Regions from separate parts of the Pseudomonas sp. ArH3a genome, predicted to be linked through region 2. Evidence: riboswitches for the same ligand, from Rfam matches in the RefSeq annotation. Region 2 holds a riboswitch; each other region holds the start of a gene.

Region 1 (7,455 bases), 1.7 Mb from region 2:
GCGACCAGCACCTACGTCGGCCCAATGGCCCGCTTCGACCTGCGCGACGAGCTGCATGGCCAGGTCCAGGCCACCTTGGAAGAAGGCGCGACCCTGTTGCTGGGCGGCAACAAAGTCCCCGGCGCCGGCAACTACTATGAGCCGACCGTGCTGGCCAACGTCACCGACCAAATGACCTCGTTCAAACAGGAACTGTTCGGCCCCGTGGCCTCGATCATCACCGCCCGCGATGCCGACCACGCCGTGGCCCTGGCCAACGACAGCGAGTTCGGCCTGACCGCCAGCATCTTCACCACCGACTCGGCCAAGGCACGGGATATCGCCAACCAGCTGGAAACCGGCGGGATCTTCGTCAACGCCTTCAGCGTGTCCGACCCTCGGGTGGCGTTTGGCGGTGTGAAAAAGAGTGGGTTCGGGCGGGAGTTGTCGCACTTTGGCGTGCGGGAATTCTGCAATGCACAGACGGTTTGGTTGGATCGCAAGTAAGTCAAATCCTTCTGTGGCGAGCGGATTGTTGTGGCAAGCCCGCTCGCCAAAAGGACGGCGCTAATCAGGCATTCAACAACGGCAACGTCACCACAAACTCACTGCCACAGCCCTTGCCCTCGCTGATGGCGGTGACCTTGCCGCCATGCGCCTCCACCAGCTCGCGAACCACCGTCAAGCCAATCCCCAAGCCAGAGCAGTTAAAGCCGATGGCGTGCTCATCCTGCACGTAAGGATCAAAGATAAACGGTAGCGCCTTGGCCGACACACCAATGCCGTTGTCAGCAATGCTGATCCTCAACTCATCCGCCACGCTGACAGACATCACAATGGTACCGCCCACCGCCGTGTATTTGGCTGCATTCGCCAGCAGGTTATGCAGAATTTGCGCAAGGCGCCCCGCGTCACCCATGAGCATCAAGCTGCCGTCAGGCAGGTGGGCATCGAACCGCTGATTTTTCGCGCGCATCACCGGGCCGCACGCATCAATGGCGCTTCTCAGAATCTGCAGCATGTCGACCTCCCTGCGTTCGATGTGCAGCTTGCCCGTGCTGACGCGGGACACGTCCAGCAAATCGTCCACCAGTTGTGAAATATGCTGCACCTGGCCTTCGATCAGCTCACGCATGCGCGGCAGCTGGTCGCTCGGCAGCCGGACCATGCGCTCGGCGATCATGCTGATCGGTGTTAACGGGTTACGCAGCTCATGCGCGACCATCGCCAGGATTCTTTTCTGCTGGCCCAGCGCACGCTCGGCGGTCGCCTGCAGGTCTTGGGCGCTGAGTGCCGCGATCACCAATTGCGCATTCGCCTCGCGAAGCTCCTGGTAAAGGCGCTGCTCCTCCACACGCGGCAGATTGACCGCGTCTGACTGCGCGAGAAGAATCGCCAGCACCAATTGCTGATTGGCCTCGATCACCTGCTCGACGTGCTGGGTATCCACCAGACGGCTGCTGGCGTCAGTCAATTGCTGTTGCAGGGCGGCGAGTACGGCGCGCGCCTCCACGGTTTTTTGCCCAAGCAGGAACAGTTCGTGAGCAGCATTCTTCAGCTCACTGTCATTCTTACGGCCGCCGTCACTCATGAGTCGGGCTCACACATGTTTGGCTCCCGTCGAAATTTTCTTGGTCGGCCGCCCGCCCAGCAACCCTTCCTGCTCGGGCAGCATGTCGCGGATCTGCAGGCCGTTATCGTCGATGTGGTACTGGCGCAGTTGATCGGAATGGGCACTGGCGCGCACCTTGACCACCGCCATGATGCGCAGTAAACGGCTCTCGACTTCGATATAGCGCTGCACAATGATCGCGTCGGTCAGGAACGCGGTGCCGTAAGGGCTGAAACGCAGGTCGGTGTAGCGGTCTTCCAGCTCCGAGGTCATCAATACACTGACCCCCACAGCGGTCAGCGCAGTCACCATGCGTGACAGCGACTCGCGAAAGTCCGCGCGAAAGGTCGGCGCCAGCGCCAGTTCAAAGCCCGACAGCGAGTCGATGACGACGCGGGTGGCGTTCAAACGGCTGATTTCGCCGAGCAGCAATTGCACGATTTCGTCGATGGACAGGTCCGGCGAGCGGCTGTCCACCAAACCAATCTTGTCGCGCTTGATCAACTCGGCCAATTTAGGGTTTTGCGAATGGTTGGGCCGTTGCTCAAACACCGCAATCACCCCGGTTTCGCCGTTGCGCGCGCCTTCGGCCAGGAAGGTCGCCGCCAGGATGCTCTTGCCCGAGCCTGATGGCCCGGCCACCAACAGCGAATACCCGCGAGGCAGGCCGCCACCGAGCATCTCATCGAGTGCCGGCACGCCCATTTTCAGGCGGGTGATCGGGAACGTCGATGGCGCGTCAACTGCGCGATTGATAGCAGCCGGCGGGAACACCTTGACGCCCGAAGTGGCAATACGGAAGGTGTGCAGCCCCGGCAAGGTCGGTTGGCCACGCATCTTCATAATTTCCATCTTGCGCACCATCGAGTTGCGCTCGACGCTCTGGCGCAGCCAGATCAGGCCGTCGGCCACGGTGAAAATCGGGTTGGTGTCGGTTTCGGTGAAGTATTCCCCGATCAGGAAGGTCGTCGCCTGCCACGTGGTCATCAACATGCCCAGTTGCTGGATGAACTGCGGCAGGTTGTTGTTCGGGTTGTGCTGGGTCTGGCTGGCCAGCACCACGGAGCGAAACGAGTCAACAAACACCAGCGACGGCGAATGCGCCTCGACCTCGCTGACAATGCGCCGCAACACTTCGTCCAGGTCGCCGGCCAAGGTGTCGTCGGCCAGATTGATGTAGCGAATCGACTGGTTGATCGCTTCGCTGTCGAAAAAATCGAACTGCTGCTGATAACGCAGCATCTTCAGCGGCGGCTCCCCGAGGACGGTAAAGAACAGCGCTGGGCGCTCTGGTGTGGCCAGGGCAAACATCATCTGGTGCGCCAGGGTGGTTTTGCCACACCCAGGAGGGCCTGCGATCAAGTTGAACGAAAACTCCGGCAGGCCTCCGCCCAGGACCTCGTCCAGTCCTGGCACACCCGTGGCCAGACGGTTGATAGTCACTTTGGTGCTCATGGCGAAATTTCCTGCGAAGAGGTGTCGCTCGAAGAAGGCTTCCACACGTCAACCAGCAGACGTGCGGTGAGTGAAGGCCCGATCAGCGTGGTCAGAAGCTCGTAGAGGGTTGTCAGCAACACCTCACCGAAAAACAGCGCATCGGTTTCGTTCTGCTCGACGAGTACGGATTTGAGGGCAATCAGGTCCATCGCGGCCGGCACGCTGTCATAGGTGCCGGCCAGGCGTGGACGGGGCGAGACGCACAGATGGAAGCTGCGGCGGTACAGCGCGGCGACGCCTTGCTGGCCGATAATGGGCGCCAGTGCTGCGCCCATATCCTGCAAAATGGAAACAATCGCCGTGGCGATGCTTGCAGTGTCAGCGTGCGGACCAACACGGTGCGCCAGAGAAGCTACGATCCGGCGGCTCTCTTCGCTATGCGTGGGCATGTCTGACTAATATCTGATGAACAGAGACTGATGGTACACCCTATGCCAAGGGATAGAGACCCCAGTGGCTGCAACAGGCCAATTGCGCGGATCAGGCTCCCCCTCGTTGCCATGATCGACTACCATACCGCGCCGGTTCCCAAACGGGACTAATAGGGAATTCGAAGCGCAGCCCATCGCGCCAATCGAAACTGCCCCCGCAACTGTAGGTGCTGAGCCTGCTCCACATCGCCACTGGGCATTGCCCGGGAAGGCCGGAGCGAGGCGACGACGCATCAGTCAGGAGACCTGCCGGCCCAGCTACATCACTGACCGGCGGGGTGTCCGGGAAGGCCATCCGTGCCCTGCAAAACCTGCAGCGTCCGTGGGTGTATTTCCGAGCCGTACCTCCCCTGTTGTCACGTACGGTTCTCCCGGAGATTGCCCCATGCTGCCACGCGTTACCGCCCTGATCACCGGCCTCGCCTTCTGTGGCCTGGCCCACGCCACACCGACTGCTTACCCGCTGACGGTGCAGAACTGCGGCAGCACCCTCACCTTTCAGCAAGCGCCCGCGCGCAGCGTGACCATCGGCCAGGCCGCCACCGAGATGCTCTATGCCTTGGGCGTCGCCGACACCGTGGTTGGCACTTCACTGTGGTTCAACAGCGTATTGCCGCAATTCAAGGCTCAGAACGACAACATCGAGCGCCTGGCCGACAACGAGCCGAGCTTCGAAGCGGTGATCGCCAAGCGCCCGCAACTGGTGGCCGCAGAGCTGGAATGGGTGGTCGGCCCGCAGGGCGTGGTCGGCACCCGCGAGCAATTCCACGAATTGAAAATCCCCACTTACCTGCTGCCCTCCGACTGCGAAGGCAAGGACAACCTCGTCGGCGCCGACGGCACGCGGCTGGAGCCGTTTCGCATCGACACTGTCTATAAGAGCATCAGCCAACTGGCCGAGATCTTCGACGTACAAGCGCGCGGCCAGCAGTTGAACGACGCACTCAAGGCGCGCCTGGCCAAGTCCGTCGCCACAGCCCAAGGCAAAGGCCTCAAGCAGGCCAGCGCGCTGGTATGGTTCTCCAGCGCCGAAATGGCCAGCGACCCGTACGTGGCTGGTCACAAGGGCATTCCCGAATTCATGCTGCAAACCCTCGGTCTGCGCAACGTCGTACAGTCTGATGAAGAGTGGCCAGCCGTCGGCTGGGAAACCCTCGCCAAGGCCAACCCGACCTTCCTGGTGATCGCCCGCATGGACCGCCGCCGCTACCCGGCCGACGACCATGAAAAGAAACTCGCCTTCCTGCGCAGCGACCCCGTCACGCGCAACATGGACGCGGTGAAAAACAACCGCATCATCATTATTGACGCCCTGGCGCTGCAAGCCAGCATTCGCATGTTCGACGGCCTGGAACAACTGGCCGGCGCCATCGACGGCTACGACCTGCACAAATGATCCGCTCCCTACTCGCCCTGACACTGCTGTTGCTCGCCGTACTCGCCGGCGTGGCCATCGGCGAAACCGCTATCGAGCCGCAGGTGGTGTTGCAAGTACTCGCCAATAAACTGCTGGCCGCCGGCTACGTGCTGGACCCGATCGACGAAGGCGTGGTGTGGAACTACCGCCTGACCCGCACCCTGGTCGCCGCCGCGTGCGGTGCGGGGTTGGCCACCTGCGGGGTGATCTTGCAATCGTTGCTGCGTAACCCACTGGCCGACCCTTACTTGCTGGGCATCAGCGCCGGCGCCTCGACCGGCGCGGTCTTGGTGGCACTGATCGGCGTGGGCGGCGGGCTGATTTCACTCTCGGCAGGTGCCTTTGTCGGGGCGATGGCGGCGTTCGCACTGGTGATTTTGCTGGCGCGCGCCAGCGGTTCTTCCAGCGGCACCGGCCAGATCATCCTCGCGGGCATCGCCGGCTCGCAGCTGTTCAATGCCCTCACCGCGTTCCTGATCACCAAGTCGGCCAGCTCCGAACAGGCGCGCGGCATTCTGTTCTGGCTGCTGGGCAACCTCAGCGGCGTGCGCTGGCCGTCGGTGTGGCTGGCGGTGCCGGTGGCGGTCGCAGGCTTGGCGGTATGCCTGTGGCACCGCCGCGCGCTGGATGCGTTCACTTTCGGCACCGACTCGGCAGCGTCGCTGGGCATTCCAGTGCGCCGCGTGCAGTTTGTACTGGTGGGCTGCGCGGCGCTGGTGACGGCGGTGATGGTGTCGCTGGTCGGCTCTATCGGCTTTGTCGGGCTGGTGATCCCCCACGCGGTGCGCCTGCTGGTCGGCACCGGGCATTCGCGGTTGCTGCCGGCCAGCGCCTTGGGCGGCGCGTTGTTTTTGATTGCCGCCGATGTGCTGTCGCGCACCTTGATCAAGGGCCAGGTGATTCCGGTCGGCGTGGTCACGGCATTGGTCGGCGCGCCGGTGTTTGCGTTGATCCTGATCGGCCGGAGGAATGCGCGATGACGGTACTCAGTTGCACGGGCCTGGGTTTTAAGGTGCGCGACGCCGAGTTACTGCGTGATGTTCACCTGGACGTGGCCTTAGGCGAAACCCTCGGCATCGTCGGCCCAAACGGCTCCGGCAAATCCACCCTGCTCAAACTGCTGGCCGGGTTACGCACGCCTGGCAGCGGCGAAGTGCGCCTGGGCGGCCAACGCCTGGGCGACCTGTCCCGGCGCGCCATTGCACGACAGCTGGCGGTGGTGGAACAACAGGCCGACACCGACGACGCCATCCGCGTGTTCGACGCCGTGGCGTTGGGCCGCACGCCCTGGCTGTCGGCGCTGAGCCCGTGGGCCGGCGCAGACGACGCCATCGTCAACCAGGCCCTGCATGACGTGGACGCCACCCACCTGAGCCACCGCGCCTGGCGCAGCCTCTCCGGCGGCGAACGCCAACGCGTGCACATCGCCCGCGCCCTGGCGCAACGCCCGCAGATTCTGCTGCTGGATGAGCCGACCAATCACTTGGATATCCAGCATCAACTGGCGATCTTGAAAGGCGTGCAGGCGCTGCCGGTGACCACCCTGATTGCGCTGCATGACCTGAACCAGGCGCTCACGTGTGATCGGCTGGCGGTGCTGGATCGCGGGCGGTTGGTGGCACTGGGCAAGCCGTTGGAAGTGCTGACGCCGCAGCGTTTGCAAGACACGTTTGGCGTGCAGGCGCATTACCTGACAGACCCGTTTGATGGGGCGCAGATCTTGCGGCTGCGCTCGAACTGATGAGCTAACAGCGGACCTCAAAACAACACAATTGAACTGTGGGAGCTGGCTTGCCGGCGATAGCGGTGGATCAGTGCCATATCCTTAGCTGACACACCGCCACCGCCGGCAAGCCAGCTCCCACATCAGGTCTTCGGCGCTATAGATACCGCTGCATATGCGTCGTCTGCCACACCGGATCGGCTTCGACATCGACAATCTCAAACCCCTGCCGCAGCCAAAAATCAATCGCCCCAGGAAGAAACGGATGGGTATGCAGGTAAACCACCTCCACTCCATCCGCCCGCGCCTTGGCCTCCAGTGCGCGGTATAACTCGCCTGCCAGACCAGAACGGCGAAACGCTGGAAGTACGAACAGGCGCACCACCTCCACCGTCTTGAGGCCTTGGTAATCCAACTGCGGAAAACGGCCGTCGTAGGGCAAGTAGCCAATGGCTGCGACGATCTGGCCCTCGGCGCGAGCGATCAGGAACTGGCCGTCGCCTTGAAGGTAGGTCGCTTCAAACCGTGCCAGGTCGTCCGGCATTCCCGTGGCGCTGAGCTTGGGGAAAAGCTCGGCGCGGGCCTCCAGCACGAAGGCCAGCACCGCAGTACTGTCCGCGGCAGTGACTGCCTGGAGGACGGGCCGTTGGTTCATAAAACCTTGATCTGGGTGATCCCCACCACCTCTGCCTGCTCCAGAATCTCCTCGGGCGTCGCATCCGCAGGCGGCAGGATCAGTCCATTCTCCGCATCGCCAAAATGCAATTGCAACACATGCATCGCCGCCTCATGCAAT
Region 2 (7,455 bases):
CCCCACCACTCGGCACCTCGCTTAGGCTCGGTGTGCCCTTGTAAGATGATTTTCATCTGCTTCAGACCGTTATGCCCTCGGATTTCGAGATCGTGAGTGAGCGTGGGTCGAAGCAGATTCCTTCCTAAACTAGTCCGAACGGTTGCCAGGGCGCGAAGCCCGATTCTGCAAGGTTGGACGTGAGGAAAACACCATGGACCATGACTCTGCGTTTGTCGGAATTGATGTTTCCAAAAACAAGCTCGACTCATTTGTCAGCACCACTGGCCAAGTCGAACAGTTTTTCAATACTCAAGAAGATATCCAGCGTTTAGCTAAACATCTCAAGGCTCAGGAGCCGGTTTTGGTGGTGTTGGAAGCAACTGGGGGATATGAGCGGCTTGCGGCTGCGGAGCTTTGCGCTGCGGGACTGCCAGTCGTTGTCGTCAACCCCCGCCAGGTGCGTGATTTCGCCAAAGCTACCGGTCGGTTGGCTAAAACCGATGCTCTGGATGCCCAGGTGATTGCGGAGTTTGCCCAGGCGGTCAAACCCGAGATTCGAGAGATGCCAGATGAACACACTCGTGAGCTGGCAGATCTACTCACTCGACGCCGCCAACTCATCGACATGATCGTGGCGGAGGAGTCTCGGCTGAAGCAGGCGGTATTCAAGGCACTTCGAAGAGACATCAAGGCACATATCACCTGGCTTCAAAAGCGGCTTAAAAGCACAGACGATGACTTGCACGAAGCCATCAAGGCTTCCCCGGTCTGGAAGGCCAATTATGATTTGCTACGCGAGGTCGCTGGTGTTGGCAACGTGCTCGCACTTTCGCTGCTGGCGATGGTTCCGGAGCTGGGCAAGGTTAATCGCAAACAAGTGGCTGCCTTGGTTGGTGTGGCGCCTTTTAACTGCGATAGCGGCCTCTACAAAGGGCGTAGACGGATATGGGGTGGTCGAGCTGAGGTTCGAAGTGTGCTTTACATGGCCGTCTTGTCCTCGAAGAGCCATAACCCGGTGATCGAGAGGTTCTACAACCATCTGCTTGCTGCAGGAAAGACGAAGAAAGTAGCGCTGGTTGCATGCATGAGAAAGCTGCTGACGATCTTGAATGCGATGGTGCGCGATCAAAAGCATTTCGCTGAAATGGCTTGAATTTCGACACGGTTGCTTCGGCTTGAATCCGTGGGCCGCCGCGATGGGCCATCCTTGGCCCATCGCGGCTAACCCGGCGTCCTGCCGGGTTACCCACGGATTCAAGCCTGCGTTCGGCCATCGTGGTTAACGGGGCGCCTCAGATCAAGATCAAGATCAAGATCAAGATCAAAAGCAAGAGCAAGAGCACGGCGGCCTAGTAGCCGACCTGAGTGGTAGAAGCAAAAGCAGGGCAAAAGCACAGCAGCACACTCTCTGTCTGATGTACCGAGATCCAACTGTGGGAGCGGGCTTGGCTGCCAGCACCGCAGTGCTCTGCTTTTCTGTGGGAGCTGGCTTGCCTGCGATGCAAGCACCTCGGTGTGTCAGGCATAACCAGCCGATGCCATCGCAGGCAAGCCAGCTCCCACATTTGATTGAGTTTCATCTTCCAAGATCAGGTCGGCTGTCAGGCCGCCTCGGCTTGCTTTTGATCTAACCACTCAGGTCGGCTACTAGGCCGCCGTGCTTTTGATCTTGATCTGAGGCGCCCCGTTAACCACGCTGGCCGAACGCAGGCTTTGGAGCGGGGGTAAACCGGCAGGACGCCGGTTTAGCCGCGATGGGCCAAGGATGGCCCATGGCGGCGGCCCCCGCTCCAAAGCCGGAGTGAGGGCACACCGAGCCTAGGCGAGGTGCCGAGTGGTGGGGCAAGAGCCCTTTGCTTACTTTGGGGCTTTTCCAAAGTGAGCCGCTGTAAGAGCGGAACCATTAGTGGCCGTTACGGCAAGAACGGATATGTACACCAACCAACCAACCAACCAACCCAACCCCATCATTGACCATCCCCCACGCACTGCGTAGCCTTGCACCTTCGAGGTTCTTCGGCCCACGCCGAAGCTAAGAAGGGAACGCGGTCCAAGCCGCGGCTGCCCCCGCAACTGTAAAGGGTTTAGCTGACTGCCACGCCACTGCCAATACGGCGGGAAGGCGCAGCCAGCGCCGGTCGCAAGACCCGCACGCCCCAAGCCAGGAGACCTGCCTCGCAACCGATTTTCTACTTCAACCGGGCGGGGTGATCCGGTGACGAAATCCGCTGCTGCGCGCCGTCGCAGGGCCTATCGTCCCGTATGCCCGCCCCAAAGGGCATCCGATGAAAACACTGGCCAAACTCCCCGTCACCATCGTTACCGGCTTTCTCGGCTCGGGCAAAACCACCTTGCTACGCCACATGCTCGACAACGCCCAGGGCCGTCGCATCGCCGTGATCGTCAACGAGTTCGGTGAGTTGGGCATCGACGGTGAAATTCTCAAGCAGTGTTCCATCGGTTGCACCGAAGAAGAAGCCAACGGCCGCGTGTACGAACTGGCCAACGGCTGCCTGTGCTGCACCGTGCAGGAAGAGTTCTTCCCGGTGATGCGCGAACTGGTTGCCCGTCGCGGCGACCTCGACCATATCCTCATCGAAACCTCCGGCCTGGCCCTGCCAAAACCGCTGGTACAAGCCTTCCAGTGGCCGGAAATCCGCAGTGCCTGCACCGTTGACGCAGTGATCACCGTGGTCGACAGCCCAGCCGTGGCCGCTGGCACTTTTGCGGCGTTCCCGGACCAGGTCGACGCCATGCGCAAACTCGACCCGAATCTGGATCACGAATCGCCGCTGCACGAGCTGTTCGCCGACCAACTGGCCAGCGCTGACCTGGTGATCCTCAACAAAGCCGACCTGATCAGCCCTGAAGACTTGGCCCGCGTGCGCCTGGAAGTCGCCGAAGAGCTGCCGCCCGCCGTGAAGGTCATCGAAGCCAGCAGCGGTCGCCTGCCGCTGGACGTGCTGATCGGCCTGGGCGCCGGCTCCGAAGAACACATCGACGGCCGCCACAGCCACCACGACCATCACCACGACGATGAAGGCGAGCATGACCACGATCACGACGCCTTCGACTCCATCTCCATCGACCTGCCGCAAGCCGACGAAGCGTTGCTGCTCGACGCCTTGACTCAGTTGGTGGTGCAGCACGGCATCCTGCGCGTCAAAGGTTTCGCCGCGATCCCGAACAAGCCGATGCGCCTGCTGATCCAGGGCGTGGGTACGCGTTTCGACAAGCACTTTGACCGTGCCTGGGGCGCCGACGAAGCACGCATCACGCGCCTGGTGCTGATCGGTCAGGAACTGGACGCGGCGGGCCTCGAAGCGCAGCTGCGCGCAGCGCTCAGCGTTTAACCCATGCACCTGCTCAGGACCCAGCCCGGTGGTTTCGTCTCCGACGACAATATTGCCGACTTAGGCCAAACCCCCGCTGAACTGGTGATCCTGTGCAGCGGTGATTCCAGCCTGGCGTTGTTGGCCGAAGCGGCTCAACAGCTGCCCGACGACTACCCAAGCGTTCGCCTGGCCAACCCGATGCAGGTGCAAAACCACGCCTCGGTCGACCTGTACGTCGATGAGGTGCTGCGCCACGCCAAGGTCATCCTGATTTCGCTGCACGGCGGCATCGGTTACTGGCGCTACGGCATCGAGCGCCTGGTGGAATTGGCCGAGCGCGGCGTGCAACTGATCCTGGTGCCGGGCGATGACCGCCCGGACCCGGAACTCAGCAGCCTCAGCACCGTAGGCGTAGACGATCGTGATCGCCTCTGGCACTTCCTGCGCCAGGGCGGGCTGGGCAATGCCTTGGATTTTTATCGCTGTTTGGCAAGCCGCTACCTGGGCCGCGACTACGCCTGGGCCGAGCCGCAAACCTTGCCGCGCACCGCGATTTATCACCCGCACATAGCCAACGCACGCCTGAATGATTGGCAGGCGGATTGGCAGCCGGATTTCCCCGTGGCTGCGGTACTGTTTTACCGCTCGCACCTGCAGGCGGCCAATACCGGTTTTATCGATGTGTTCTGCCAGCGCTTGCAGGCGGCGGGCCTTAACCCGTTGCCGATGGCGGTGGCCAGTTTGAAAGAGCCTGGCTGCCTGACGGTGGTCGAGGACTTGCTGGATGAAGTGCAGGCGGCGGTGATTCTGAACACCACCGGGTTTGCCCAATCCAGCCCCGAAGCGCCGCATTTGCGCCCGTTTCGCCGCAATATCCCGGTAATCCAGGCAATTTGCGCCCAGGACAACCAGCCCGGCTGGGAGGCCAGCGAACAAGGCCTCGGCCCGCGCGACTTGGCGATGCACATCGCCTTGCCGGAGCTGGACGGGCGCATTATCAGCCGCCCGATCAGCTTCAAGGACCTGGCCTGGCGCAGCGAGCGCAGCCAGTCCGACGTGGTGTGCTACCGCGCCGCGCCCGAGCGCATGGATTTCGTCGCTGAGCTGGCACGCCGTTGGGTCGAACTGGCGCGGGTGCCGAACGCGGATAAACGCATCGCGCTGATCCTCGCCAACTACCCGACCCGCGACGGCCGTATCGGCAACGGCGTGGGTCTGGATACGCCGGCGGCGGCGCTGAATATCCTGCGCGCGCTGCAAGCCGAAGGCTATCCGCTGCCCCGTGAGTTGCCCGACAGCGGCACCGCCCTGATCCACGAATTGCTCGGTGGCGTGACCAACGACCTCGACAGCCTCGACCTGCGCCCGTGCCATCAAAGCCTGGGCCTGGATGATTACGAGGCGCTGTTCAAGCGCTTGCCCGAAGCCAATCGCCAAGCCGTGCTGGAGCGCTGGGGCGCACCCCACACCGACCCGATGTGCCGCGACGGCCGCCTGATGATCGCCGGCCTGCGTTTTGGCCTGACCTTCGTCGGCATCCAGCCGGCGCGCGGTTATCAGGTCGACCACAGCGCGGTGTACCACGACCCGGACCTGGTGCCGCCTCACGGCTACCTGGCGTTCTACTTCTGGTTGCGCCACACCTACGGCGCCCACGCCGTGATCCACGTAGGCAAGCACGGCAACCTCGAATGGCTGCCGGGCAAAGGCGTGGGGCTGTCGGAAAACTGCTGGCCTGATGCGCTGCTCGGGCCGCTGCCGAACATTTACCCGTTTATCGTCAACGATCCGGGTGAGGGCGCCCAGGCCAAGCGCCGCACCCAGGCGGTGATCATCGACCACTTGATGCCGCCGCTGACCCGCGCCGAAACCTACGGCCCGCTGCGCAATCTTGAGCTGTTGGCGGACGAGTATTATGAGGCGCAATTGCTCGACCCGCGCCGCGCGCTCGAACTGCAAAAAGACATCCTCAAGCTGGTGCGCGAGACCCGTATCGACCAGGAACTTGAGCTGGATAACGACGCCGACGCGGCGGTCTGGCTGCCGCGCCTGGACACCTACCTGTGCGACTTGAAGGAGTCGCAGATCCGCGACGGCCTGCATATCTTTGGCGAGTCGCCCGAAGGCCGCTTGCGCATCGACACCTTGCTGGCCTTGCTGCGCATCCCGCGCGGCGATGGCCGTGGCCCGCAATCGAGTTTGCTGCGCGTATTGGCCAAGGCCTTCGAGCTGGGTTTTGACCCGCTTGATTGTGCGCTGGCCGAGCCCTGGACCGGGCGCCGCCCCGAGGTGTTGCAGCAAATCGATCAACAGCGCTGGCGCACCGCCGGTGATACCCGCGAGCGCCTGGAGTTGTATGCCGCGCGTTTGATCGAGCAAGCGCTGGAAGGGCCGCTTGAGCAACTTGAAGAGCCCGGTTGGGAGGATGTGAAGTCGGTCATTGAGAGCCTGCGCATCGTCGTCGCGCCACGCCTGGACGCGTGCGGGCCGGCGGAAATGCGCGGTTTGCTGGATGCTTTGAGCGGCCTTTTCGTACCGGCCGGCCCCAGCGGCGCGCCAAGTCGCGGGCGCCTGGATGTGCTGCCCACCGGGCGCAATTTCTTTACCGTGGACGTGCGCAACCTGCCCACCACCACGGCCTGGCGCATTGGCTTCCAATCCGCCAACCTGATCCTTGAACGGCACCTGCAAGACCATGGCGATCACTTGCGTCAGCTCGGCCTGTCGGTCTGGGGCACGGCCACCATGCGCACCGGCGGCGACGACATCGCCCAGGCCATGGCGTTGATGGGCGTGCGCCCGGTCTGGGCCACGGGCAGCCAGCGGGTGGATGACTTTGAGATCCTGCCGATCAGTTTGCTCGACCGCCCGCGTGTTGACGTGACGCTGCGCGTGTCCGGGTTCTTCCGTGACGCGTTCGCCAACCTGATCCGCCTGTTCGATGCGGCGGTGCAGGCGGTGGCGGCCCTGGATGAACCGGATGATATGAACCCGCTGGCGGCCAAGGTGCGCAGTGAGCGTGAGGCCTTGCGCCTCTCGGGCCTGGACGCAGAAGCCGCAGCCAAACAAGCCGGCTGGCGCATCTTTGGCGCCAAGCCGGGGGCGTATGGCGCGGGCGTGCAGGGCGCGATTGACGGTCGTCTGTGGCAGAGCCGCGAGGACTTGGCCGAGGTCTACTTGAACTGGGGTGGCTACGCCTACGGTGGTTCCGATGAAGGCACCGCTGCCCGCGAACAGTTCGCCCAGCGCCTGAGCCAGGTGCAGGCGGTCCTGCAAAACCAGGACAACCGCGAGCACGACTTGCTCGACTCCAACGACTATTACCAATTCCAGGGCGGTATGCTCGCCGCCGTGGAAACCCTGAGCGGCGATAAGGCCGCCAGCTACCATGGCGACCATAGCCAGCCCGACTTGCCGAAGATCCGCACCTTGAAGGAAGAGCTGAACCGGGTGATCCGTTCCCGCGCCGCCAACCCCAAGTGGATCGACGGCGTGAAGCGTCATGGCTATAAAGGTGCGTTCGAAATGGCCGCAACCGTGGACAACCTGTTCGCGTTCGACGCCACCACCGCACTGATCGATGATCACCAATACGCCTTGCTCGCTGACGCGTACCTGCTCGATCCTGACACCCGGGCCTTTGTGCAGCAGCACAACCCCGATGCCCTGCGCGACATGACCGAGCGCATGCTCGAAGCCCAGCAGCGTGGCATGTGGCAAGAGCCGGGCGCCTATCGCGAGGCGTTGGAAAACCTGTTGTTGGACATAGAAGAAGGCAGCTAGCGCGCCACAACAAGCGGCAGCCACAACAAGCAGGCTAGCCACAACAAGGCCGCCCACAGGAAATTACCTGTGCCGCAGAATTTAACGAGAACGTGCATGACTGATATTCCACATTTCCCACTGTCCGCCGTGGTCGGCGCCGACGACCTGAAACTGGCGCTGTGCCTCACCGCCATCGACCCGAAAATCGGCGGTGTGCTGATCGAAGGCCCGCGCGGCATGGCCAAGTCCACCCTGGCACGTGGCCTGGCGGACCTGCTCGCCAGTGGTCAGTTCGTCACTTTGCCGTTGGGCGCCACCGAAGAACGCCTGGTCGGCACCCTGGACCTGGACGCCGCACTGGGCGAAGGCCGTG
Region 3 (7,455 bases), 2.1 Mb from region 2:
TGAAAGCCGTGGCGCTCCAGCAGTTCAAATAGGCGCTGGCCGGCTTCGATGCAGCGATTACGCTGATGGGCATGCCCCGCCGTATCGCGCAGGCACACTTGGCCGAGCACCCGCGTCGGCCCGCTGACCGTCCACGGGCCGAGCTGTTCGGCCAACAATTTGAGCAGCTTGCGCTCCGCCAGCACAAAGCCCAGGCGCACACCGGCCAGGCCGAAGAATTTGCCGAACGAGCGCAACACAATCAGGCCGACTTGGTGGGTCTGGCTGGCCAGGCTCAAGTGCGGGGTGACGTCCATAAACGCTTCGTCCACCACCAGCCAGCCGCCGCGCTGGGCCAGTCGCGAGTGCCACTCCAGCAGGCGCTGCGGGGGCAGCCTCAGGCCAGTGGGGTTGTTGGGGTTGACCACCACCAGCACATCGAGGCTGTCGAGAAAGAAGTCGACTTCCTGCTCCTGCACCTCGCGCACCACGTAACCGGCGCGACGCCAGGCTTCGGCGTGCTCGGCATAACACGGCGACAGCACGCCGACCTTGCCGGAACGACGCAAGCGCGGCAGCAATTGGATGGCTGCCTGGGAACCCGCCACCGGCAGCACGTGAGCAGCGCCGTAGTATTCGCTGGCGGCCTTCTCCAGGCCGTCATCGGTTTCCGGCAAGCGCGCCCAGGCCCGCAACGGGATCTCAGGGATCGGCCACGGCCAGGGCGCCAGGCCGCTGGACAGGTCGAGCCAATCCGCCTCGGCAATCCCGTACTGAATCACTGCCTTACGCAGCCGGCCACCGTGTTCAAGCATAGAATTGCGCCCCCGCGCAGAGGATCAACAGCCATAACCACACACCGCGCTGCACCAGTTGCCAGCCGCGGTCGATAGCGTCGGCATCCGCCGCCGGGCCTTCGCCCAGTTGCGGGCGCTGATGCAGCTCACCGTGATAAATCGCCGCGCCACCCAGTTCCACCCCCAATGCGCCCGCACCGGCGGCCATCACTGGCCCTGCGTTAGGGCTGTCCCACGTCGGGCCCTGGGTGCGCCAGCATTTGAGCGCCAGGCGGGTTTTGCCGAGTACGGCGTAGGTCAAAGCCACCAAGCGCGCGGGAATATAGTTGAGTACATCGTCGATCTTTGCCGCCGCCCAGCCGAAGCGCTCAAAGCGCTCGTTGCGATAGCCCCACATGGCGTCGAGGGTGTTGCTCAGGCGATAGAGCACCACGCCCGGCACGCCAGCGACGACAAACCAGAACAGTGCGGCGAACACCGCATCGCTGCCGTTCTCCAGCACCGATTCGGTGGCGGCACGCGCGACTTCGGTGCTGTCCAGTTCACTGGTCTGGCGGCTGACCAGGTAACTCACGCGCTTGCGCGCTTCATCCAGGTCATCACTGCGCAACGCCTGGGCGACCGGGATCACATGTTCGCCAAGGCTGCGCATGCCCAGCGCCAGGTACAACGCCAGAATCTCCAACGCCCAGCCGATATACGGCGCCCATGACAACGCGGTGGCCAGCAGGGTCAGCGGCACCACCGCGACAAACCACGCGGTCACGCCGTGGCTGCGCCAGCCGCGGCCACCGCTGTTGAAACGCTGCTCGATGCGCCCGGCGAAGTTGCCGAACGCCACCAGCGGATGCCAGCGCTTGGGCTCGCCCAGCAGCGCATCCAGCGCCACGGCAGCGACACACAGCAAGGCCACACTCATTGACTCACTCCCCACACATTCTCATACAACATGTCACTCAGCGGCCGTGGTTCGGTCCAGCCTTCGAGCTGCAACATCGGTGCCGGGTAGAACTCGGCGACCGGGCCCAGGCACAACACCGCCAGGGGTTTGGCACCGGGCGGCAAGCCCAGCAGGTCGGCCAGGGCTTGCGGTTCGAACAACGAGACCCAGCCCATGCCAAGGCCTTCGACACGAGCCGCCAGCCACAGATTCTGGATCGCGCAGGACAACGACGCCATGTCCATTTCCGGCAAGGTGCGACGGCCAAAGATATGGCGTTCGCGGTCATCCATCAGTGCCGCCACCAGCACTTCGGCGCAGTCGTGGATGCCTTCGACCTTGAGCTTCATGAATTCATCGGAGCGCTCGCCCAGCGCCTCGGCGGTGCGCACGCGCTCTTCTTCCACCAGTTGCTGAATCTGCCCGCGCAATGGGCGGTCGCTGATGCGGATAAACCGCCAGGGCTGCATCAAGCCGACGCTGGGCGCCTGGTGCGCGGCCTGGAGCAGGCGGTGCAGCAAGTCGGGGGCCACGCTGCCACCTGTGAAGTGGCGCATGTCGCGGCGTTCGGCGATGGCGCGGTAGACGGCGTCGCGTTCGGCTTGGGGGTAGGCGTTGTCAGTCATGGCCCTATCGCGGGCAAGCCCGCTCCCACATTTTGATTTGCGAACGCTGTCGATGTGGGAGCTGGCTTGCCTGCGATAGCACTCTCAAGGCTCGGCGCAAACAAAGCAGCCACCGCCGTAGGGTTGGAGGGAAAGTAAAAGTGCACGTAGGAAGCCGTCATCCGCCCCTGTCGGTAAACCGCCTCAGCACCGCGCCCGCCGTTAGGGCTAAGCCCACGAGCAATTGGCTGCCACTCAGTACTGGTCAGGGAATGGTGATAGGTGTGACCGCGCAGTACGCCTTCCGGCAACTCGACGCTTTGCAGGGCCAGGGCTGCGAGTTTCTTTTGCATCACCGCATCCCCTTGCAGCAGGCCGACCAGTTCGGCACGGGTGCCGTCGACATCGGTCAGCGAGTCCAGTAAATAAAGCATGCCGCCACATTCAGCGAGCATGGGTTTACCGGCGGCGTGATGGGCGCGGATCGCGTCGAGCATCGGGGTGTTTTCCGACAGCGCCTGGTGGTGCAATTCCGGGTAACCACCGGGCAAATAGAGGCTGTCGGCGTCAGGTAATTCGCTATCGTGAATCGGCGAGAAGAAGCACAACTCGGCGCCCATCGCCCGCAGCAGGTCGAGGCTGGCGCCATAGGTGAAGGCAAAGGCTTCGTCACGGGCGACAGCGATGCGCACGCCGGCCAGCAAGGGCTCGGCTTCGATCACTTCAGGCGCGGCGAAGGTCACCGGTGGCGGCAAGGCTACTTCGCAACTGCTGCCCAGGGCTTGGGCGGCGGCGTCCAGGCGCACGTCGAGGTCATTCAATTCGCTGGCTTGCACCAGACCCAGGTGGCGGCTGGGCAATTCGATCCCGGTTTCCCGCGACAGCGCGCCGTACCAGCGCAGGCCTTCGGTGAGGCTGCCTTCGAGCAATTGTGCATGGCGCAGGGTGCCGACGCGGTTGGCCAGCACGCCGGCGAACGGCAGGTCGGGCTGATAGCGCGCCAAGCCCAAGGCCAGCGCACCAAAGGTCTGGGCCATGGCGGTGCCGTCGATCACCCCGAGCACCGGCACGCCAAAGTGCCGCGCCAGGTCAGCGCTGGAGGGCGTGCCGTCGAACAGGCCCATCACGCCTTCGATCAGGATCAGGTCGGCTTCGCCCGCCGCCTCCCACAGCAAACGGCGACTTTCCTGCTCACCGACCATCCACATGTCCAATTGATACACCGGCGCACCGCTGGCGCGTTCGTGGATCATCGGGTCAAGAAAGTCCGGCCCGCATTTGAACACGCGCACCTTGCGCCCCAGGTTGCGGTGCAAACGCGCCAGCGCGGCGGTGACGGTGGTTTTGCCTTGGCCGGACGCCGGTGCGGCGATCAGGACGGCCGGGCAATGACGGGGCTGATTCAAAGTTCGACGCCCTTCTGTGCCTTGATACCGGCCTGGAACGCGTGCTTGAGCATGCCCATTTCGGTGACGGTGTCGCCCATTTCGATCAGCTCAGGCTTAGCGCCACGGCCGGTGACCACCACGTGCTGCATCGGCGGGCGGGCTTGCAGGTCGCTGAGTACCTGGTCCAGATCAAGGTAGCCGTGCTTGAGGGCGATGTTCAGTTCATCCAGCACCACAAGGCCGATGGAAGGGTCTTGCAGCAGTTCGCGGGAAACTGCCCAGGCGGCTTCGGCGGCGGCGATGTCGCGCTGGCGGTCCTGGGTTTCCCAGGTGAAGCCTTCGCCCATCACGTGAAAGCGCACTTGCTCGGGGAAGCGGCGGAAGAACAGTTCCTCACCGGTGCTGTTGCGCCCCTTGATGAACTGCACCACGCCGCACTGCATGCCGTGGCCCATGGCGCGGGCGAGCATGCCAAACGCCGAGCTGCTCTTGCCTTTGCCGTTGCCGGTCAATACCAGCAGCAAGCCGCATTCGCTCGGGGAATTGGCGATACGTTCATCGATCACGGCTTTTTTGCGCAGCATGCGCGCCAGGTGGCGTTCGTCGCGGTCGGGGGAATCGGTCATGACAGCTCTCCGTTGGGGCTGGACAAAAACGGCGGGCAGGAAAAAGAAATAACAGACAGCCAAGCATCGCCCACCGTGATGCTGTTGGATGTTTCAGGCCGGTCTCCGGACTCATGAGTGGCCTCCCTTTATAGAAAGCAGGCCAACGGTGCGCCTTCCCATATCACGTAGATACAGTGGCAAAAGGCACCGTTTTCACTCATTTACCGTTGCGGGGGCAGCGCCGGAATTGCGGCAGCACTGTGTAGAAGTGCGCTCACTCACCGGCTTCCCTGTTTCACTCTGTCGACCCACCGGTCACAGAGCACCTGGAACAAGCCGCGAAGGTTAGTGGGTTGGGGGTGGAGCGTCAATTAAAGCTGGCCTTGTACTGGAACGATCTGACCGGCAAACACCTCTACCCTTACAGGTATTAAGGAGAAAACCATGCATAAAACCAGACTCGCCCTACTGATCATGCTGGCAGGCACCCTCGCCGCCTGCGGTGAAAGCTCTACTCTGAAGGTCTCAGACGGCACCGGGCCCTCGCCTAAGCTGCCGGAGCCGAACAAAACCCTGATCCCCACCGTGAATATCGCCCCGGCGATTGGCTGGCCAGAGGGCGCGAAGCCGACAGCCGCAGCCGGTACTCAGGTCGCGGCATTTGCCGAAGGCCTGGACCACCCGCGCTGGCTGTATGTGTTGCCCAACGGTGATGTACTGGTGGCAGAAACCAACGCCCCGCCCAAGCCGGATGACTCCAAGGGCATTCGCGGCTGGGTGATGGAAAAGGTCATGGGCCGCGCCGGCGCCGGCGTGCCGAGCCCGAACCGCATCACGCTGCTGCGTGATGCCAACCACGACGGCGTCGCCGAAACGCGCACGGTGTTCCTGGAGAACCTCAACTCGCCGTTCGGCATGACCTTGGTCGGCAACGACTTGTATGTCGCCGACTCGGACAAGCTGTTGCGCTTTCCTTATCAGCCGGGCGAAACCGCAATCAAGGCCGCCGGCACCAAAGTGGTCGACTTGCCCGGCGGTAGCATTAACCACCACTGGACGAAAAACGTGGTGGCCAGCAAGGACGGCAGCAAGTTGTATGTGAGTGTCGGCTCCAACAGCAACGTCGGCGAGAACGGCTTGGCGGCGGAAGAAGGTCGCGCGGCGATCTGGGAAGTCGACCGCGCCACCGGCCAGCACCGCATTTTTGCCTCCGGCTTGCGTAACCCCAACGGCATGGCTTGGGAACCGCAGAGTGGCAAGCTGTGGACGGCGGTGAATGAACGCGATGAAATCGGCAGCGACCTGGTGCCGGACTACATCACTTCGGTCAAGGACGGCGCGTTTTATGGCTGGCCGTTCAGTTACTACGGGCAGCATGTGGATATACGCGTTTCACCGCAGAATCTGGACCTGGTCGCCAAGGCCATCGCCCCGGACTATGCGGTGGGCCCGCACACTGCGTCTTTAGGCCTGACCTTCGCTGAGGGCAGCAAACTCCCGGCGCAGTTCAGCAACGGCGCGTTTATCGGCCAGCATGGTTCGTGGAACCGCAAGCCGCACAGTGGCTACAAGGTAATTTTCGTGCCGTTTGAGGGTGGTCAGCCTAAAGGGCAGCCGGTGGATGTGCTGACGGGGTTCCTCAACAGTGATGAAAAAGCCATGGGCCGGCCGGTGGGCGTGGTAATTGATCAGCAGGGGGATTTGCTGGTGGCCGATGATGTGGGGAATAAGGTGTGGCGGGTGTCGGCGGCTAAGTAAGACGCCATAAAACCAATGTGGGAGCGGGCTTTTTTTGGGGGTTGGCTTGCCTGCGATGGCATCAACTCGGTTTAACGATAAGACCGAGGTGCCTGCATCGCGGGCAAGCCCGGCTCCCACAAAAGCACTGCTCCCACATTTTGATTTCTAGGGGTTGCGCGCCAGATTCGCAGGCAATACACGCTTGGCGCTCAAATAAGCATTCTGCCAATAGGCCTTGGACAGGGTATCGAGCTTCACCGTACCGCCGGTTTGCGGTGCATGTACGAATCGCCCTTCGCCCACGTAGATACCCGCGTGGCTTACCTGTGAGCCGCCGCCGGTCGCGAAGAAGATCAGGTCACCGGTCTGCAGGTTGTTTTCGCTCACATCCTGGGCACGCATCACGATCAATTCACGGGTGGTGCGCGGCAGGCTGATGCCCGCAGCGTCACGGTAGACAAACCCGATCAAGCCGCTGCAATCAAACCCGGAGTCCGGCGTATTACCGCCCCAACGATAAGGCGTGCCGACCAGGCCCAGCGCACGGAAGAGCACGTCTTCGGCTGCCGGCGAGAAATTTTGCGTGGAGTAGTTGAACACCGGCTTAGGCTTGACCGCTACAGGGGCGGGCGGCGGTGGTCGGCTTGCGCAGGCGCTGAGAAGCGCGGCGCACACCAGAAGAATGAGGCGGGCTGAGGTCGACATGGGCAGAACAATCCTGGTCTGGATGCGGCTTTCGCTGCCGAGCGCTGAAAACCAGAACGCGCAAGCAAAGCTCGCGCGAACGGATTACAACAATGTCCAGGGATTCTAGCGCTTACACGTCAAACTTCAAGTATCACTTTAACTTTACTTACTAGCGGTAACCGTAGTCGGGGCCATGGCGAGTGCACGCTTGGCTTCGATGAAGGTTTTGCTCCAGTAGCTGTCACCCAGGTTGTCGACTCGAACACCGCCACTGCGACGGCTGCTGGAGTGGATAAACTGGTTATCGCCCAAGTAGATACCGGCATGGCTCACACGACCACGGCCAGCCGTACTAAAGAAAAGCAGATCACCGGGCTTGAGGTTCTTGCGTGCGACCAACGGTGCATCCACGTTGATCATTTCGCGCGTGGAGCGAGGCAGATTCATGCCCGCTTCTTCACGGAACAGATAGCCGATGAAGCCGCTGCAGTCGAAACCGGCTTCGGAGGTGCCGCCGAAACGGTAACGGGTACCGATCAGGGACATGCCGCGTTCGAGGATGCTGTCGGCCAGAACTGGAAGCTGGTAAGGCTTGCTGCCGGCGAAGGCGGCGAGTTCTTTCTCAGTTGCCTGCTCTTCTTTATAGAGAGCTTCCTGATAGACAGTGGAAGACTGCGCTGCAACGAATTTTGCCTGAGACTGTTGTGCTGG

Evidence for each region. Region 2 has a riboswitch for cobalamin ahead of cobW (cobalamin biosynthesis protein CobW). Riboswitches for the same ligand answer to the same signal wherever they lie in the genome.
Region 1: linked by a shared signal. The riboswitch ahead of K0P33_RS21610 (ABC transporter substrate-binding protein) and the one ahead of cobW (cobalamin biosynthesis protein CobW) in region 2 are both predicted to bind cobalamin.
Region 3: linked by a shared signal. The riboswitch ahead of cobO (cob(I)yrinic acid a,c-diamide adenosyltransferase) and the one ahead of cobW (cobalamin biosynthesis protein CobW) in region 2 are both predicted to bind cobalamin.

Annotation. Positions count from the first base shown of each region.
Region 1 covers NZ_CP080330.1:4,726,989-4,734,443, forward strand. The annotation lists gene K0P33_RS21590 (aldehyde dehydrogenase family protein) at 1-486, shown strand, start outside; gene K0P33_RS21595 (HAMP domain-containing sensor histidine kinase) at 551-1,570, opposite strand; gene K0P33_RS21600 (ATPase domain-containing protein) at 1,580-3,046, opposite strand; gene K0P33_RS21605 (hypothetical protein) at 3,043-3,477, opposite strand; cobalamin riboswitch at 3,594-3,788, shown strand; gene K0P33_RS21610 (ABC transporter substrate-binding protein) at 3,905-4,915, shown strand; gene K0P33_RS21615 (iron ABC transporter permease) at 4,912-5,916, shown strand; gene K0P33_RS21620 (ABC transporter ATP-binding protein) at 5,913-6,677, shown strand; gene K0P33_RS21625 (GNAT family N-acetyltransferase) at 6,817-7,314, opposite strand; gene K0P33_RS21630 (hypothetical protein) at 7,311-7,455, opposite strand, start outside.
Region 2 covers NZ_CP080330.1:2,991,939-2,999,393, forward strand. The annotation lists gene K0P33_RS13775 (IS110 family transposase) at 194-1,135, shown strand; cobalamin riboswitch at 1,975-2,175, shown strand; gene cobW (cobalamin biosynthesis protein CobW) at 2,268-3,335, shown strand; gene cobN (cobaltochelatase subunit CobN) at 3,339-7,100, shown strand; gene K0P33_RS13790 (AAA family ATPase) at 7,197-7,455, shown strand, end outside.
Region 3 covers NZ_CP080330.1:5,091,409-5,098,863, forward strand. The annotation lists gene cobD (threonine-phosphate decarboxylase CobD) at 1-794, opposite strand, end outside; gene cbiB (adenosylcobinamide-phosphate synthase CbiB) at 787-1,695, opposite strand; gene bluB (5,6-dimethylbenzimidazole synthase) at 1,692-2,342, opposite strand; gene K0P33_RS23255 (cobyrinate a,c-diamide synthase) at 2,339-3,727, opposite strand; gene cobO (cob(I)yrinic acid a,c-diamide adenosyltransferase) at 3,724-4,335, opposite strand; cobalamin riboswitch at 4,414-4,662, opposite strand; gene K0P33_RS23265 (sorbosone dehydrogenase family protein) at 4,762-6,075, shown strand; gene K0P33_RS23270 (C40 family peptidase) at 6,223-6,762, opposite strand; gene K0P33_RS23275 (NlpC/P60 family protein) at 6,907-7,455, opposite strand, start outside.